Regions from separate parts of the Pseudomonas sp. FW215-R2 genome, predicted to be linked through region 1. Evidence: predicted binding sites of a transcription regulator. Region 1 holds the regulator's gene; each other region holds the start of a gene.
The links. Region 1 encodes sigma-54, which starts transcription at its own class of promoters, with help from an activator protein. Its sites were predicted from a motif close to ANTGGCATNNANNTTGCTNT; they were not measured.
Positions count from the first base shown of each region.

Region 2: the regulator sigma-54 is predicted to act here: its motif matches at 1,957-1,976, upstream of AC3WRD_RS09275 (flagellar basal body rod protein FlgF).
Region 3: the regulator sigma-54 is predicted to act here: its motif matches at 2,077-2,096, upstream of AC3WRD_RS26780 (circularly permuted type 2 ATP-grasp protein).
Region 4: the regulator sigma-54 is predicted to act here: its motif matches at 1,366-1,385, upstream of AC3WRD_RS28225 (CmpA/NrtA family ABC transporter substrate-binding protein).

Region 1 covers NZ_JBYTBO010000003.1:198,634-202,808, reverse strand. The annotation lists gene lptB (LPS export ABC transporter ATP-binding protein) at 1-384, shown strand, start outside; gene AC3WRD_RS05815 (RNA polymerase factor sigma-54) at 571-2,064, shown strand; gene hpf (ribosome hibernation-promoting factor, HPF/YfiA family) at 2,138-2,446, shown strand; gene ptsN (PTS IIA-like nitrogen regulatory protein PtsN) at 2,458-2,922, shown strand; gene rapZ (RNase adapter RapZ) at 2,925-3,782, shown strand; gene AC3WRD_RS05795 (HPr family phosphocarrier protein) at 3,798-4,073, shown strand; gene AC3WRD_RS05790 (ZIP family metal transporter) at 4,114-4,175, opposite strand, start outside.
Region 2 covers NZ_JBYTBO010000005.1:173,724-177,898, reverse strand. The annotation lists gene flgH (flagellar basal body L-ring protein FlgH) at 1-277, opposite strand, end outside; gene flgG (flagellar basal-body rod protein FlgG) at 331-1,116, opposite strand; gene AC3WRD_RS09275 (flagellar basal body rod protein FlgF) at 1,162-1,902, opposite strand; gene AC3WRD_RS09270 (sigma-54-dependent transcriptional regulator) at 2,138-3,697, opposite strand; gene phhA (phenylalanine 4-monooxygenase) at 3,921-4,175, shown strand, end outside.
Region 3 covers NZ_JBYTBO010000027.1:14,630-18,804, forward strand. The annotation lists gene AC3WRD_RS26775 (alpha-E domain-containing protein) at 1-621, opposite strand, end outside; gene AC3WRD_RS26780 (circularly permuted type 2 ATP-grasp protein) at 634-2,043, opposite strand; gene AC3WRD_RS26785 (ribonuclease E inhibitor RraB) at 2,520-2,867, opposite strand; gene AC3WRD_RS26790 (hypothetical protein) at 3,078-3,311, opposite strand; gene speE (polyamine aminopropyltransferase) at 3,466-4,175, opposite strand, start outside.
Region 4 covers NZ_JBYTBO010000032.1:5,402-9,576, forward strand. The annotation lists gene rmf (ribosome modulation factor) at 1-117, shown strand, start outside; gene AC3WRD_RS28220 (quinone-dependent dihydroorotate dehydrogenase) at 257-1,276, opposite strand; gene AC3WRD_RS28225 (CmpA/NrtA family ABC transporter substrate-binding protein) at 1,501-2,712, shown strand; gene AC3WRD_RS28230 (ANTAR domain-containing response regulator) at 2,728-3,303, shown strand; gene AC3WRD_RS28235 (nitrate/nitrite transporter) at 3,524-4,175, shown strand, end outside.

The sequences.
Region 1 (4,175 bases):
CGCAAGGAGCTGGAAAGCCTGCTGCAGGAGTTCCACATCAGCCACATCCGCGACAACCTCGGCATGAGCCTGTCCGGTGGTGAGCGTCGCCGGGTGGAAATCGCCCGCGCACTGGCCACTGCACCGAAGTTCATTCTGCTCGACGAACCGTTCGCCGGTGTCGACCCGATCTCCGTGGGTGACATCAAGCAGATCATTCACCACCTCAAGGCCAAGGGCATCGGTGTACTGATCACCGACCACAACGTCCGCGAGACGCTGGATATCTGCGAAACGGCCTACATCGTCAATGACGGCCAACTGATCGCCGAAGGCGACTCCGCGACCATCCTCGCCAACGATCTGGTGAAGGAAGTGTATCTGGGTCACGAGTTCCGCCTGTAAGCGCGACAGCATTCGACCAGCCGTCCGGGTGCTGTAACGTTGAAGCGCACTTTTATACGCTTTTATTGTTACAGCGCTCTAGGCAAACACGACAGTTTCAGGCATATAATTTGCTTAAGTTTGGCGCTTCGGCGCCCTGTAGTGGATGGCGCATAGCGCCGGCGAATAAGGTGTTAAGCCCCTGCCATGAAACCATCGCTAGTCTTGAGAATGGGCCAGCAGCTGACGATGACACCGCAGCTGCAACAGGCCATCCGCCTGCTCCAATTGTCGACCCTGGATCTGCAACAGGAAATCCAGGAGGCTCTGGAATCCAATCCGATGCTCGAACGCCAGGAAGACGGCGACGACTTCGACAACTCCGATCCCATGGCCGACAACGCCGAACAGAAGCCCAACACCGAGATCCAGGAACCCTCCTATCAGGAGACCGCACCGACGGTCGACAATCTAGAGGATGGCGAATGGAACGAGCGAATCCCCAACGAACTCCCCGTCGACACCGCCTGGGAAGACGTCTACCAGACCAGTGCCAGCAGCCTGCCGAGCAGCGATGACGACGAGTGGGACTTCACCACCCGTACCTCCGCCGGCGAGAGCCTGCAAAGCCACCTGCTGTGGCAACTGAACCTGGCGCCGATGTCCGACACCGATCGCCTGATCGCCGTCACCCTGATCGACTGCATCAACAATCAGGGCTACCTCGACGAAACCCTCGAAGAAATTCTCGACGCCTTCGATCCGGAGCTCGACATCGAGCTGGACGAGATCGAAGCCGTCCTGCACCGCATCCAGCAATTCGAACCTGCCGGCATCGGCGCACGCAACCTGGGCGAATGCCTGCTGCTGCAATTGCGCCAGCTGTCGGCCAAGACTCCTTGGCTGGCGGAAGCCAAGCGTCTGGTCACCGATTACATCGACCTGCTCGGCAGCCGCGACTACAGCCAGCTGATGCGCCGCATGAAGCTCAAGGAAGATGAACTGCGCCAGGTCATCGAACTGGTGCAGAGCCTCAACCCGCGCCCCGGTTCGCAGATCGAGTCCACCGAAGCCGAGTACGTGGTGCCTGACGTCATCGTGCGCAAGGACAACGAGCGCTGGCTGGTCGAACTGAACCAGGAATCGGTGCCGCGCCTGCGGGTCAACGCCCAGTACGCCGGTTTCGTGCGCCGCGCCGACACCAGCGCCGACAACACCTTCATGCGCAATCAGTTGCAGGAAGCCCGCTGGTTCATCAAGAGCCTGCAGAGCCGCAACGAAACCCTGATGAAAGTGGCCACCCAGATCGTCGAGCATCAGCGCGGCTTTCTTGAATACGGCGACGAAGCCATGAAGCCTCTCGTGCTGCATGACATCGCCGAAGCGGTGGGCATGCACGAGTCGACGATTTCCCGGGTGACCACGCAAAAATTCATGCATACCCCCCGGGGCATTTATGAACTGAAATACTTTTTCTCCAGCCACGTCAGCACCTCCGAAGGCGGCGAATGCTCGTCCACGGCGATCCGCGCGATCATCAAGAAACTGGTTGCCGCGGAAAATCAGAAAAAGCCGTTGAGTGACAGCAAGATCGCTGGTTTACTGGAGGCACAAGGCATTCAGGTGGCTCGCCGCACCGTCGCCAAGTACCGCGAATCCCTCGGGATCGCGCCTTCGAGCGAACGCAAGCGGTTGATGTAAGCCACGTTACAGCGTTCCAGTGGCAGGCTCTTCGGCCTGCCGCTTTATGCACTGGCAACGAAGGAGAAGCTGTATGCAAGTCAACATCAGTGGACACCAACTGGAAGTTACCCAACCTCTCCGTGAGTACGTTGAGCAAAAGCTCAAGAGGCTTGAGGGGCATTTCGACAAGATCACCAACGTGCAAGTCACGATGTGCGTCGAGAAGCTGAAGCAGAAAATCGAAGCCACGCTGCATATTCCCGGTAACGAGGTCGTCGCAAACGCGGAACATACCGATATGTACGCAGCGATCGACGCGCTGACCGACAAGCTTGATAAACAACTCAAAAAGCATAAGGAAAAGACCCAGAGCCTGCTTCAGGGCGCTACCGGTCGATAACCCCCACCCCCATGATCCGACTTGAAAGCATCCTGACCCCCGGCCGTTCCCTCGTGAACGTGCCGGGCGGCAGCAAAAAGAAAGCCCTCGAACAAATTGCCAACCTGATCGCCCGGGAAGTACCGGATCTGGAGATGCAAGATGTCTTCGAGGCACTGATTGCCCGTGAAAAACTCGGCTCGACCGGTTTTGGCAACGGCATCGCCATTCCCCATTGCCGCCTCAAGGGTTGCGAATCCCCCATCAGCGCCTTGATGCACCTTGAAGCGCCCATCGATTTCGACGCCATCGATGGTGCACCGGTCGACCTGCTGTTCGTGCTGCTGGTCCCGGAAGCCGCCACCGATGCGCACCTGGAACTGCTGCGCCAGATCGCCAGCATGCTCGACCGCAAGGACGTACGCGAAAAATTGCGTCGCGCCACCACCAACGAAGCCTTGTATCAGGTTGTCCTGGACGAGCAAAACGGGCACTAAACATGCGCTTGATCATCGTCAGTGGCCGCTCCGGCTCGGGCAAAAGTACCGCTCTGGATGTCCTCGAGGACAACGGCTACTACTGCATCGACAATTTGCCGGCCGGCCTGCTCCCGGAACTGGCGGAGCGCGCACTGATTCATACGGAACTGTCTCAGCCACTGGTCGCGGTATCGATCGATGCGCGCAATCTGCCCAGTCATCTCTCGCGCTTTCCGGAGTTGCTTGAAGAGGTCCGCAGCCGGCACATCCAGTGCGACGTCCTGTATCTGGACGCCGATGAAGAAACCCTGCTCAAGCGCTTTTCGGAAACCCGTCGTCGCCACCCGCTGAGCAGCGCCAATCGTTCGCTGGCAGAAGCCATCAACGATGAAACGGCCCTGCTGGGCCCGATCGCCGATCTGGCCGACCTGAAGGTCAACACCACCAATCTGAACCTGTACCAGTTGCGCGACACCATCAAGCTGCGGCTGCTGAACCAGCCGGAGCCGGGCACGGCGTTTCTGGTGGAGTCGTTCGGTTTCAAACGCGGCATGCCGGTGGATGCGGATCTGGTGTTCGATGTACGCTGCCTGCCCAACCCGTACTGGAAACCGGAACTACGCGCGCAATCGGGGCTCGATGAGCCGGTAGCCGAGTACCTGGCGGCACAGCCGGAAGTCGAAGAGATGTTCCAGGACATCTATGCGTATCTGTTCAAATGGCTGCCGCGCTTCGCTGCAAGCAATCGCGCCTACGTCACCATTGCCATTGGCTGCACCGGCGGACATCACCGTTCCGTCTACCTGACCGAACGCCTGGGTCAGGCCCTGCAGAAAACCCTGAAGAACGTCCAGGTTCGCCACCGCGACCTCAGCTAAAGGATTCACACCGCGATGCCTGCTCTGGAAATCGAAATCATCAACAAGCTGGGCCTGCATGCCCGGGCGTCGGCAAAGTTCGTTGGCGTGGCGGGGCAGTATCCCGACTGCACGATCAGAGTGGGTCGCACCCCGGAAACCACGGTAGATGGCAAAAGCATCATGGCGATGATGATGCTCGCTGCCGGCAAGGGCACCAAAATCTTCCTGAGCACCGAGGGGCATCAGGAACAGGAAGCCCTGGATGCCTTGGTGGCACTGATCAACAACTACTTCGACGAAGGCGGTTGAAAGCCTTTGGTGGCGAGGGAGCAAGCTTCCCTCCCCCCTCTCATCCCAACGCCGTGTCCATCACCATCATCAGACAGAACCCGATCAACAATCCCAGGCTCG
Region 2 (4,175 bases), on a different contig from region 1:
TGTTCTTGGCCACTTGCGAGTTGGCGTTCTTGCTGGCCTGAGTCTTCTCGTTCAGGGTGATGGTGATGATGTCACCGACCCGGAACGCCTTGCGGTCGCTGTACAGGTTCTGTTCGAAACCGGCCTGATAGATCGAGCCGTTGTTGGCGGCCGCCGGCAACGGCGTCCGCGGCAACACCGGGGCGTAGTAAGGGTCATTGGGCTTGGGCGTCGGAGCGACGCAGCCCGCGAGCGAGACCACCCCACCCAATGCCAGAACAGATACGAAGCGTTTCATGACCCTTACCTCACGGTGTTGCAGGCGGCCTCATGGCCGCCTCATAGACTTGATTACAGATTCTGCGTTACGAACGAGAGCATCTGGTCGGCGGTGGAGATCACCTTGGAGTTCATCTCGTAAGCGCGCTGAGTGGTGATCATGTTGACCATCTCTTCCACGGTGCTGACGTTGGAGGTTTCCAGGGTGTTCTGCAGGGTGGTGCCGAAACCGTTCAGGCCCGGAGTGCCGATTTGCGGCGCGCCGGAAGCGGCGGTTTCCAGGAACAGGTTGTTGCCCACGGCTTGCAGACCGGCCGGGTTGATGAAGTCGGCGGTTTGCAGGTTGCCGATCACTTGCGAGGCGGCGTTGCCGGCAACGGTGATCGACACGGTGCCGTCACGGCCGACGGTGAAGGTCTGGGCATTGTTCGGGATGACAATCGCCGGCTCCAGAGCGAAACCGCTGGCGTTGACGATCTGGCCATTGGAGTCGAGGTGGAAAGTACCGTCACGGGTGTAGGACGTGGTGCCGTCCGGTTGCAGGATCTGGAAGAAACCACGGCCGTCGAGGGCCATGTCCAGCGGCTGCTCGGTGGTTTGCAGGCTACCGGCGGTGAAGTTCTTCTGGGTGCCGACGATGCGCACACCGGTACCCACTTGCAGACCCGACGGCAGTTCGCTGTCCTGGGTCGACTGGGCGCCAGGCTGACGCTTGATCTGATACAGCAGGTCCTGGAACTCGGCGCGGTCACGTTTGAAACCCGTGGTCGACACGTTCGCCAGGTTGTTGGAAATGGTGGTCAGGTTGGTGTCCTGGGCGGACAGACCGGTTTTGGCAACCCATAGAGCCGGAAGCATTCGATTCTCCTCGTGCGCCTGTTTTACGGCGCGACGTTCTGATAATTAGCTGATCTGCAAGACCCGAGCCATGGCCTGGTCGTCGTCTTTGGCGGTGTTCATCATCTTGACGTGCAACTCGAACTGCTTGGCCAGGGCCAGCACCGACGTCATTTCTTCCACGGCATTGACGTTGCTCGACTCCAGGAAACCCGACACCAGTTTGACGTTGGCATCGGCCGGCGCAGGCTGGCCGTCCTTGGTGTAGATCGAACCGTCCAGGCCCTTGTTCATGTTCTTGATGTCCGGATTGACCAGTTTGATCCGGTCGACTTCGGCCATGACGCGCGGGCCTTCGCCCATCGCACGAATACTGATGGTGCCGTCTTCACCGACTTCCACCTGCTGCTGCGGCGGCACGGCAATCGGTCCGCCGTTGCCCATGACCGGCATGCCGTTGCCGGCACGCAGCACGCCCAGGGCGTCGATATTGAGGCTGCCGGTGCGCACGTAGCTTTCGCCGCCGTTGGGGTTCTGCACGGCAATGAAACCGTTGCCGGTCACGGCGACGTCGAGGTCGCGACCGGTCTCCACCAGGGAGCCTGCGGTAAAGTCGGTGGCGGGCCGTTCGCTCATGGCAAACGCACGCGCCGGAAAGCTGTCACCGAACACCGGCATCGAACGCGCCTGTTCCAGGTCGCGCTGAAAACCATTGGTGGAGATGTTCGCCAGGTTGTTGGCATGAGCCTTTTGCGCCAGTGCGTTCTGGCTGGCGCCGGTCATTGCCACATAAAGGTACTTGTCCACACTCTTTCCTCTGCATGCCGGACGTTTGCCGCCCACCGCTGTACTGCTGAGCCACAAGCAATTTGCAGACCAACTTTTTTCTGGCGGTCGAGGACCCGATAAACAAAGGACTTGAGGGATTCAGCAGGGTTTGGGGAAATGTATCGAAGTCGAAAAACCGGCGGTGTCATGCCGCTTGGCGGCAATGGTGAGGCGCGATCACCCCGTGCCTTGCGCAGGAGTGATCGCGCAGGGATCAAGACTCGGTCTTGCCCACCTCATACTCACGCAGCTTGTTGGCAATCGTGGTGTGCGAGACGCCCAGCCGCTTGCCCAGCTGCCGACTGCTCGGATGTTCGGAATACAGTCGCTCAAGCACCGCTTTCTCGAAGCGCCCGACAATCTCGTCGAGCCCGCCCTCCAGCGAGAAATCGCCAAGCGGCTGACGCACGCCATAGTCCGGCAGACGAATATGCTCGGCCTTGACCGTCCCGCCATCACACAGCGAAACCGCCTGGAACAGCACGTTCTCCAGTTGTCGCACGTTGCCCGGCCAGTGGTAATGACTGAGCCGATCCATCGCCGCCGGCGCCAACTTCGGCAACGGGCAACCGATCTGCCGACTGGCCTGATCGAGGAAGTGCTCCACCAACGGCGTCAAACCGTCGAGGCATTCGCGCAGTGGCGGGATGTGCAACGAAAGCACGTTTAAGCGATGGTACAAATCCTGGCGAAACTCGCCACGAGCGCACAACTCGGACAGGTCGACCTGGGTGGCGCAGATCACCCGTACATCCAGGTAAACCTCTTCATCACTGCCCACACGACGGAAGCAACCGTCCTGCAGGAAGCGCAGCAATTTCACCTGTAAGCGTGGGCTCATTTCGCCGACACCATCGAGGAACAACGTGCCGCCCGCCGTCAGCTCCAGCAGCCCGAGCTTGCCTTCAGCCCGCGCCCCTTCGAAGGCACCGGGGCCGTAGCCGAACAACTCGGTCTCGGCCATCGACTCCGGCAGCCCCGCGCAGTTGAGCGCCATCAATGGCGACTGGCCGCGCGGGCTCGCCAGGTGACAAGCCCGAGCCAGCAACTCTTTACCGGTGCCGGTTTCGCCTTCAATCAATAGCGGCGCATCCAGCGGCGCCATGCGCCGGGCTTCACGCACCACTGCCGCCATCACTTTCGAGCTTTGGAAGATGCTGTCGAAACCACGCAACTCCTGCTTGCGCACGTTGTAGATGCGCTCGCCGACCCGATCCGCCCGATGCAGCGTCAGTACCGCACCGGCCATGGCCTCGCTGTCGTCGTGCTCCGATTGCAATGGAGCGATGTCGGCCAGAAAGATATCGCCCTTGACCTTGACCCGCATGCCGTTGATTCGCGATTTGTTGGCGCGCACCAGTTCGGGCAAGTCGAAATCCTCGGCGTAACGCGACAGTGGAATCCCCGGCACTTCGTCGACCCGCACGCCGAGCAACTGCGCCGCCGCACGGTTGGCGGCAACGATCGAGCCACCCATGTCAATCGACAGCACCGGAAACTCCAGCGCACCGAGCAACGCATTCAGTTCCATGTGTCGGCGTTCGCTGGGCATCAGCCCTACCCGCTTGACGCCGAACACCCCGGCGATGGCTTCGAATTTGGGCCGCAACGCCTGGAACTGCAGGTTGATCAGGTTCGGGCAATGCAGATAGATCGCATTGCCATGCTCACCACCGACCTCGCCGCGGGCAACGTTGATCCCGTACTCCACCAGCAGATTGAGGATGTCGCGCAGGATGCCGATGCGGTTCTGGCAGTGGACTTTGATACGCATATAAAGGCCCGAAACAGGTAGAGGGGCGGATTTTTCTCTGCCGCCCGCAAGATAGTCGTCAAGATTATGTGACAGACACCGGCCATTTCAAACCCGCCAATCACCGTAATCACGACTTATCGCACAAAGCGTAACGATAATTTTACGATTTAAAGAGACTTTTCCTACTCGGCCGGTCATCAACCTGCTGCAACACGGCACGCTCTGGGGTATTTCTCAGTCCATAGCAGGACATAACAAGAACGAATTCCCCTCGCAGGAGAGCAGTATGAAGCAGACGCAATACGTGGCCCGCGAGCCCGATGCGCAAGGTTTTATCGACTACCCCGCCGAAGAACACGCGGTGTGGAACACGCTGATCACCCGCCAGTTGAAAGTGATCGAGGGTCGCGCGTGCCAGGAATACCTGGACGGTATCGAAAAACTCGGTCTGCCCCACGACCGCATTCCGCAACTGGGCGAGATCAACAAGGTGCTC
Region 3 (4,175 bases), on a different contig from region 1:
CAAGGCACTCCATTGGTAATAGGCGTGGGCGGTGCCGTCGCTGACCGCTTCGGCCTGATCGCCGGCCATTTCATAGCGGGCGTCTAGCAGGCGCAAAGTGTTGTCGGCCCGCTCGATGAACGTGCCCAACCGGATGAAACGAAACGCATCGTTGCGCATGATGGTACCGTAGGACGCCCCGCGGAACAGGTGCGAACGTTCCTTGATCCACTCACAGAAACGGCTCATGCCATAGCGGCTGAGGCCCTGGTTGGCGATCCCGCGGATCTCCAGCCAAGTGGCGTTGATGTTCTCCCACATGTCGGCGGTGATCCGACCGCGCACCGCGTGGGCGCTGGCTCGCGCCGCGCCGAGGCAGCTATAGATGCTCGCCGGGTTGGCCGCGTCGAGCGCGAAGAAGTGCAGCAATCGCTCGGCATGCAATTCGCCATGGCGTTCCAGGTAATCGTCCAGCGTGCCGGTGATCAGCAACGGCATCGCCAGTTCGTGCAAACCGTCGCCACGGCCGTCCTGCGGCATCAGCGACAGCGAATAGCTGACATCGAGCATGCGGGCGAGGTTTTCCGCCCGCTCCAGGTAACGCGACATCCAGTACAGATCCGAGGCAGTTCTACTTAACATGGCAGGCTTCCTTCAATCCTCGACCACCCAGGTGTCCTTGGTTCCGCCGCCCTGGGATGAATTCACCACCAGAGAGCCTTCACGCAGGGCGACACGGGTCAAACCGCCGGGCACAACCCGGGTTTCGCGGCCGGACAATACGAACGGACGCAGGTCGATATGGCGCGGCGCAATGCCGTTTTCGACAAAGGTCGGACAGGTCGACAGCGACAGCGTCGGTTGCGCGATGTACGCGTGGGGCTTGGCCTTGATCCGCTCGCGGAACGCATCGATTTCCGCTGTCGTCGCCGCCGGCCCCACGAGCATTCCGTAACCGCCGGAGCCCTGGGTTTCCTTGACCACCAGATCCGGAAGATTGGCCAGCACATGGGAAAGTTCAGACGGATTGCGGCATTGCCACGTCGGCACGTTCTTCAGGATCGGCTCTTCATCAAGGTAGAAACGGATCATCTCGGTGACGAACGGATACACCGACTTGTCGTCCGCCACGCCGGTGCCGATCGCATTGGCCAGCACCACATTGCCGGAGCGATACGACGACAGCAGACCCGGCACGCCGAGCATCGAATCCGGGCGGAACGCCAACGGGTCGAGGAAGGCGTCGTCGAGCCGGCGGTAGATCACGTCCACCGCTTTCGGGCCATCGGTGGTGCGCATGAAGACCTTGTCGTCGCGCACGAACAGATCGGCACCTTCGACCAGCTCGACGCCCATTTCCCGGGCCAGAAACGCATGCTCGAAAAACGCGCTGTTGAACCGCCCCGGTGTCAGCACCACCACACTCGGGTCGTCGATGGGGCTTGAGCTTTTCAGGGTGTCGAGCAGCAGGTTCGGGTAATGGTCGATCGGGGCGATGCGCTGGGCCGCGAACAGCTCGGGGAACAGGCGCATCATCATCTTGCGGTCTTCGAGCATGTAGCTCACGCCGCTGGGCGTGCGCAGGTTGTCCTCGAGCACGTAATACGTGCCGTCGCCGTCGCGCACCAGATCGACGCCAGAGATGTGCGAATAGATATCGCGGTGCAGATCCAGCCCCTGCATCGCCAACTGGTATTGCTCGTTGGCCAGCACCTGCTCGGCGGGAATGATCCCGGCCTTGATGATGCGCTGCTCGTGATAGAGGTCGGCGAGGAACATGTTCAACGCCTTGACGCGCTGGATGCAGCCGCGCTCGACGATCCGCCACTCGCTGGCGGGAATGCTGCGCGGAATGGTGTCGAAGGGAATCAGGCGTTCTGTCCCTTGCTCGTCCCCGTAGAGCGTGAAAGTGATCCCGGCACGATGGAACAGCAGATCGGCCTCGCGTCGCCGCTGGGCCAACAGCTCGTCAGGCGTATCGGCCAGCCAGCGGGCAAACTCCCGGTAATGCGGGCGGACCTGGCCGCCGGCATCGTACATTTCATCAAAATAGGTGCGGATCATGCCGTACTCCTTGTCACCCCGGACATACAGGCCTTCGCAAGGCCCGTGCCATCGGCATAAACGCTTTGATTTCAATCGGTTGGATATTCACGCCACAAACACCGCACCATTCCTGTGCGGCAAATGCCCCAACCTGATCGCCCCCGCCTCATTGCGACGCAGTGCAGTCGCCTATCACCAGCATAGTCAGAGTTGATTTCACTGCCCGGCGCCGCCTGCGGATAATCCGCACATCCGCTGCGAAACGTCCCTGACGAAGTGCGCAGCCCAACTGATCCGGCTTGCCCTGGCAGCCCTACCGGCCGTAACCCTGACCGGTTTCCTCTCCTTCCGGTCTTCCCTTTCAGCCACCTCTCCCGGTGGCTTTTTTTTGCGCCGGATTCTTGTTTCAGGGTTTTGCCGGGCGATGTTCAGGGTGCAGAAACGACAACGGCCGACCCGAAGGTCAGCCGTTGCTCGACGTGTTGCGAGGGTTATCAGTTCAAACGATGGCGGTTGCGCACCTCCTGCTTCACGCCCCAGCCTTCGATGATGCCGCCCAAGGGCTCGACCACCGCCGAAAAGCCCTGTTCGAAATCGCCAATGTCGTCGTAGGTTGCGTACATCACCTTGCTCAATTCCAGGGACCACGCGCCGTCGTCGCGCGCACTGACCTGGGCATTGATGGATTCACCGCGAAACTTGCCTGCCGCCCTGCGCGCCCGCTCCTCGTCCGGGAAAATGGCGTAGAACTCGATGGGATGGAATCGGGAAAAATCGAAACCGCCTTCTTTCATGCGGCGCAGCACGCTGCTGCTGATGTCTTCTTGATAGGCTGTGCTCATGAACGTCCCCCTCGCATAGATGGATAGACTTTCCGTATTCCCTGCACCTGGCCGAACGGCTCAAGCGCTACGACAACCGTGTTGCCGGCGGGAAACAAGCATGTAGCTGACAAGACCAGACCTTAGCGATCCGTTCGCTGATCTCGCTTGCAGAGTAGCCCCAAGATAGAGCCGCTGCCAAGGCCTGGTACGTTACGGACAAGAAGATTTTCAGATGGGCGTGATGCTGCGGATTTCGATGCTGTTCTGGGTTTTCAGGCTTTTGGCGCCTGCATCGGAGGTGCGCCCTTCCAGATCGTTCAGATCCAGTGCGGCGGCGACAGGAAGGAGTCGTTCCTTGATCAATCGAGCGGCCTCATCGTCGCTGGGGCATTCCGCGCGCTCGAAGATTTCATCGACAATTTCACCGTGATCATCCACGAAAGTGACTTTCCACTTTTGCATTGGTGCCTCCTCGAACAAACCCGCAAATGGGCTCATATCTATCTCGACTTTTGTCAGGATTGATCGTTCAAAAGCTTTACACCGATGAAACATGAAAAACATTTCATCTGCGGGAACGAAGCCGCTCGCTCCCGCAGTGATAACGGCTGAGTGATCAGTCGTTGCTTGGCTTGTTCACCGCTTGCAGCACGTATTGCGGCAAGGCGAAGGCGCCGATGTGGATTTCCGGGTTGTAGTAACGGGTGACGATGCCGCTGCCGATGAAGCGCTGCTGCAGGGTTTCACGGCTCAGCTTGCGGTAGGCCGGATTGGTCGAGCCCCAGGCGAAGGTCATCGAACCGCCGATGTAGGTCGGCACGGCCGCCTGATAGAAGTGCCAGTCCGGGAACAGGCTGCGCAGGCGACCGGCGGTGGTTTTCACTTCTTCGATCTGCATGAACGGCGTGCCGTTCTGGGTCACGAGGATGCCGCCCTCGTTCAGGCAGCGGTGGCAGGCCTGGTAGAAGTTTTCCGAGAACAGCACTTCGCCCGGGCCGATCGGGTCGGTGGAGTCGGAAATGATCACGTCGAACTTTTCAGTGGTGGTCGCGACGAAGCGCATGCCGTCGTCGATCACCAGGTTCAGGCGTGGATCGTCGTAGGCGCCCTTGGAGTGGTTCGGCAGGAATTCCTTGCACATGTCGACCACGGTGCCGTCGATTTCGACCATGGTGATGTGCTCGACGCTGGCGTGCTTGGTCACTTCGCGCAGCATGCCGCCGTCGCCGCCGCCGATGATCAGCACGCGCTTGGCGGTGCCATGGGCGAGGATCGGCACGTGGGTGAGCATTTCGTGGTAGATGAATTCATCGGCTTCGGTGGTCT
Region 4 (4,175 bases), on a different contig from region 1:
CCGTCGGTACGTCAAGCCTGGATCAACGGCTGGCGAGAAGGACGCGGCGACAACTGGGACGGTATGACCGGCACTGCGGGAATCCACAGACTCAACGAACTTCACGCCGTCGGCTGACACAGGGCACTTATTCCGACACGACAATCTGATTTCGCAACACCCTGATCACCATGCACGTCCTTCCCGGACGGCGGGCTACGGCCCAGGGGCTCCTTCGAGGAGCCCTTTTTTATGCCTGCCTTTTTATATCTGCCAATCAGCGCTTGGCGGCGATGGCGTCCACGGATTCGCGGATCAGCGCCGGGCCTTTATAGATGAAGCCGGAGTAGATCTGCACCAGGCTCGCGCCGGCAGCGATCTTCTCGGCCGCATGCTTGCCTTCGGTGATACCGCCCGCCGCGATGATCGGCAGTTTGCCACCCAGCTCGGACGACAGCACTTTGACCGTGTGGGTGCTCTTCTCGCGAACCGGCGCGCCGGACAGACCGCCCGCCTCGTCGCCGTGCTCCATACCTTCGACGCCCACGCGGCTAAGGGTGGTGTTGGTGGCGATCACCGCGTCCATCCCGGTTTCGATCAGTGCTTGCGCGACTTGCGCGGTTTCTTCGTCGGTCATGTCCGGCGCGATCTTGATCGCCAGCGGTACATGTTTACCGTGGCGCAGGGCCAGTTCGGCGCGGCGCGTGGCCAGGTCTGCCAGCAATTGCTTGAGCGAGTCGCCGAATTGCAGGCTGCGCAGGCCCGGGGTATTCGGCGAACTGACGTTGACCGTGATGTAGCTGGCGTGGGCGTAAACCTTGTCCAGGCAGATCAGGTAGTCATCGACCGCACGCTCGACCGGCGTGTCGAAGTTCTTGCCGATATTGATCCCCAGCACGCCTTTGTATTTGGCCGCCGCGACCCGCGCCAGCAGGTTATCCACACCGAGGTTGTTGAAACCCATGCGGTTGATGATCGCCTCGGCTTCCGGCAGGCGGAAAATCCGTGGTTTCGGGTTGCCCGGCTGTGGACGCGGGGTCACGGTGCCGATTTCGACAAAACCGAAACCCAGCTGCGCGAAGCCGTCGATGGCCGCGCCGTTCTTGTCCAGACCGGCCGCGAGACCCACAGGGTTCGGGAAGTCCAGGCCCATGACATTCACCGGCAGCGACGCCGGGGCCTTGCACAGCAAGCCGTTGAGGCCCAAACGCCCGCCCGCGCCGATCAGATCCAGCGACAGATCGTGGGAGGTTTCCGGGGAAAGTTTGAACAACAGCTGACGGGCCAGGGTGTACATGGGCGGGTATGACTCGAGGCGGCGAAAAGAGGCGGCGATTATAGCCGGGCATCGCCCCGCCGCGCGAGGCGCACACGCAAATCCCCTGCACTGGCATATGCCTTGCACCTTCCCCTGCATCAGCCCGCAGGCCAATGACGGCAGGCAGGCAAGGACAATGGCGTCGTCACCGGGTTTGGCCTCGACAAAGTCCGTGACGACGTTTTTTTTGAGGATGGCTTTTCATGACTCAAACCTCCATCGGGCCACTGGCCTGGGTCAACGGCAGCGATGCCCCGGAAAAAAGCGCGATCAACCTCGGCTTCATGGCCCTGAGCGACTGCGCTTCGGTGGTGGTCGCCGCCACTCAGGGCTTTGCGCAGCCTTACGGCTTGACCCTGAACCTCAAGCGCCAGAGTTCCTGGGCCAACCTGCGCGACAATCTGGTCAGCGGCGAACTCGATGCCGCCCACAGCCTGTACGGCTTGATCTACGCGGTGCACTTGGGCATCGGTGGCGTCGCGCCGACCGACATGGCGGTGCTGATGGGCCTGAACCAGAACGGTCAGAGCCTCAACCTGTCCCACGGTTTGCAGAGCCTGGGCGTGACCGGTCCTGAGGCGCTGGACCGCCACGTGCACCAAACCCGCGCAAGGCTGACCTTTGCCCAGACCTTCCCCACCGGCACCCACGCCATGTGGCTTTATTACTGGCTCGCAAGTCAGGGCATCCATCCGTTGCAGGATGTCGACAGCGTGGTCGTACCGCCGCCGCAAATGGTCGCGCACCTGCAGGCCGGTCGCATCGACGGTTTCTGCGTGGGCGAGCCGTGGGCAGCCAGCGCGGTGCAGCTGAATATCGGCTTCACCATGGCGACCAGCCAGACCATCTGGCCCGACCATCCGGAAAAAGTCCTCGGCTGCACCCGCGCCTTCGTCGAGCAATACCCCAACACCGCCCGCGCACTGGTGATGGCGATCCTCGAAGCCAGCCGTTTCATCGAAGAGAGCCCGGAAAACCGCCGCAGCACCGCGCAGCTGCTCAGCGCCGCCGAGTATCTGGACGCCCCGATTTCCTGCATCGAACCGCGTTTTCTCGGCGATTACGACGACGGTCTGGGCAATCGCTGGCAGGACCCGCACGCCCTGCGCTTTCACGGCGATGGCGCGGTGAACCTGCCGTACCTGTCGGACGGCATGTGGTTCATGACCCAGTTCCGCCGCTGGGGGTTGCTGCGCGACGACCCGGACTACCTCGCCGTCGCCCGTCAGGTGCAGCAACTGGCGCTGTACCGCGACGCGGCCAGCGCTGTCGGTGTGCCGGTCGGTACCGAGGACATGCGCAGCAGCCAGTTGATCGACGGCAAGGTCTGGGACGGCAGCGACCCGGCCGCTTACGCGCAGAGTTTCAAGCTGCATGCGTTGAGCAACAACGCCCCCCTTCTCGCCCGCCGCTGACAGGAGACCGCGAACATGTTGCGCATTCTGCTGATCAACGACACCGCGAAAAAAGTCGGGCGCCTGAAAGCTGCGCTGACCGAGGCCGGTTTCGAGGTGATCGACGAGTCCGGCCTGACCATCGACCTGCCCGCGCGCGTCGAAACGGTGCGCCCGGACGTGATTCTGATCGATACCGAGTCACCGAGCCGTGATGTGATGGAACAAGTGGTGCTGGTCAGCCGCGACCAGCCCCGGCCGATCGTGATGTTCACCGACGAGCACGACCCCGGCGTGATGCGTCAGGCGATCAAGTCCGGGGTCAGTGCCTACATCGTCGAAGGCATTCACGCACAACGCTTGCAGCCGATTCTCGACGTGGCCATGGCCCGCTTCGAAAGCGATCAGGCCCTGCGCGCCCAGCTTCAGGCCCGCGACCAGCAACTGGCCGAGCGCAAACGCATCGAACTGGCCAAGGGTCTGTTGATGAAAATGAAGGACTGCAACGAAGAAGAGGCCTACACCCTGATGCGCCGCCAGGCCATGAGCCGCCAGCAGAAACTGATTCAGGTGGCGGAGCAGATTATTGCCATGAGCGAGTTGCTCGGCTGAGCTGGCACAGATCTCGCTAAGCAATCCCTACAGGTAACCAACGGCGGTTGCCCCACCCACGACAAAGACGTCGCTCACCTTCTTCGCCCCTTTCGGCGATCCGGGTAGCGGCGTTTTTGCGTTTTGGCCCCATTGACCGGGGCCGGTGGTGCGGCCGTGGCGGCGCCCCACTGTGCTGGTTCTGACTCCTTCTCGAGATTCTCTACCGCTGAGGTGCGCGATGAATAAAAGCTTCTGGAAATCCGGCCACACCCCGACCCTGTTCGCGGCCTTCCTGTATTTCGACCTGAGCTTCATGGTCTGGTACCTGCTCGGCCCGTTGGCAGTGCAGATCGCTGCCGACCTGCACCTGACCACCCAACAACGCGGCCTCGTGGTGGCCACGCCGATTCTCGCTGGTGCAGTACTGCGCTTTGCGATGGGCATGCTTGCCGATCGCCTGTCGCCGAAAACCGCCGGGCTGATCGGTCAGGTGATCGTGATCTGTGCACTGTTCGGCGCCTGGAAACTCGGCATTCACAGTTACGAACAGGCCCTGCTGCTTGGCCTGTTCCTCGGCATGGCCGGCGCTTCGTTCGCCGTGGCGCTGCCGCTGGCCTCGCAGTGGTATCCGCCGCAGCATCAGGGCAAGGCGATGGGCATCGCCGGCGCCGGTAACTCCGGCACCGTGTTCGCTGCGTTGATCGCCCCGGTACTGGCCGCGTCGTTCGGCTGGAGCAACGTGTTCGGTTTCGCCCTGATTCCGCTGATCCTGACGCTGGTGCTGTTTGCGTGGCTGGCGAAAAACGCCCCGGAACGACCAAAAGCCAAATCCATGGCCGACTACTTCAAGGCCCTGGGCGACCGCGACAGCTGGTGGTTCATGTTTTTCT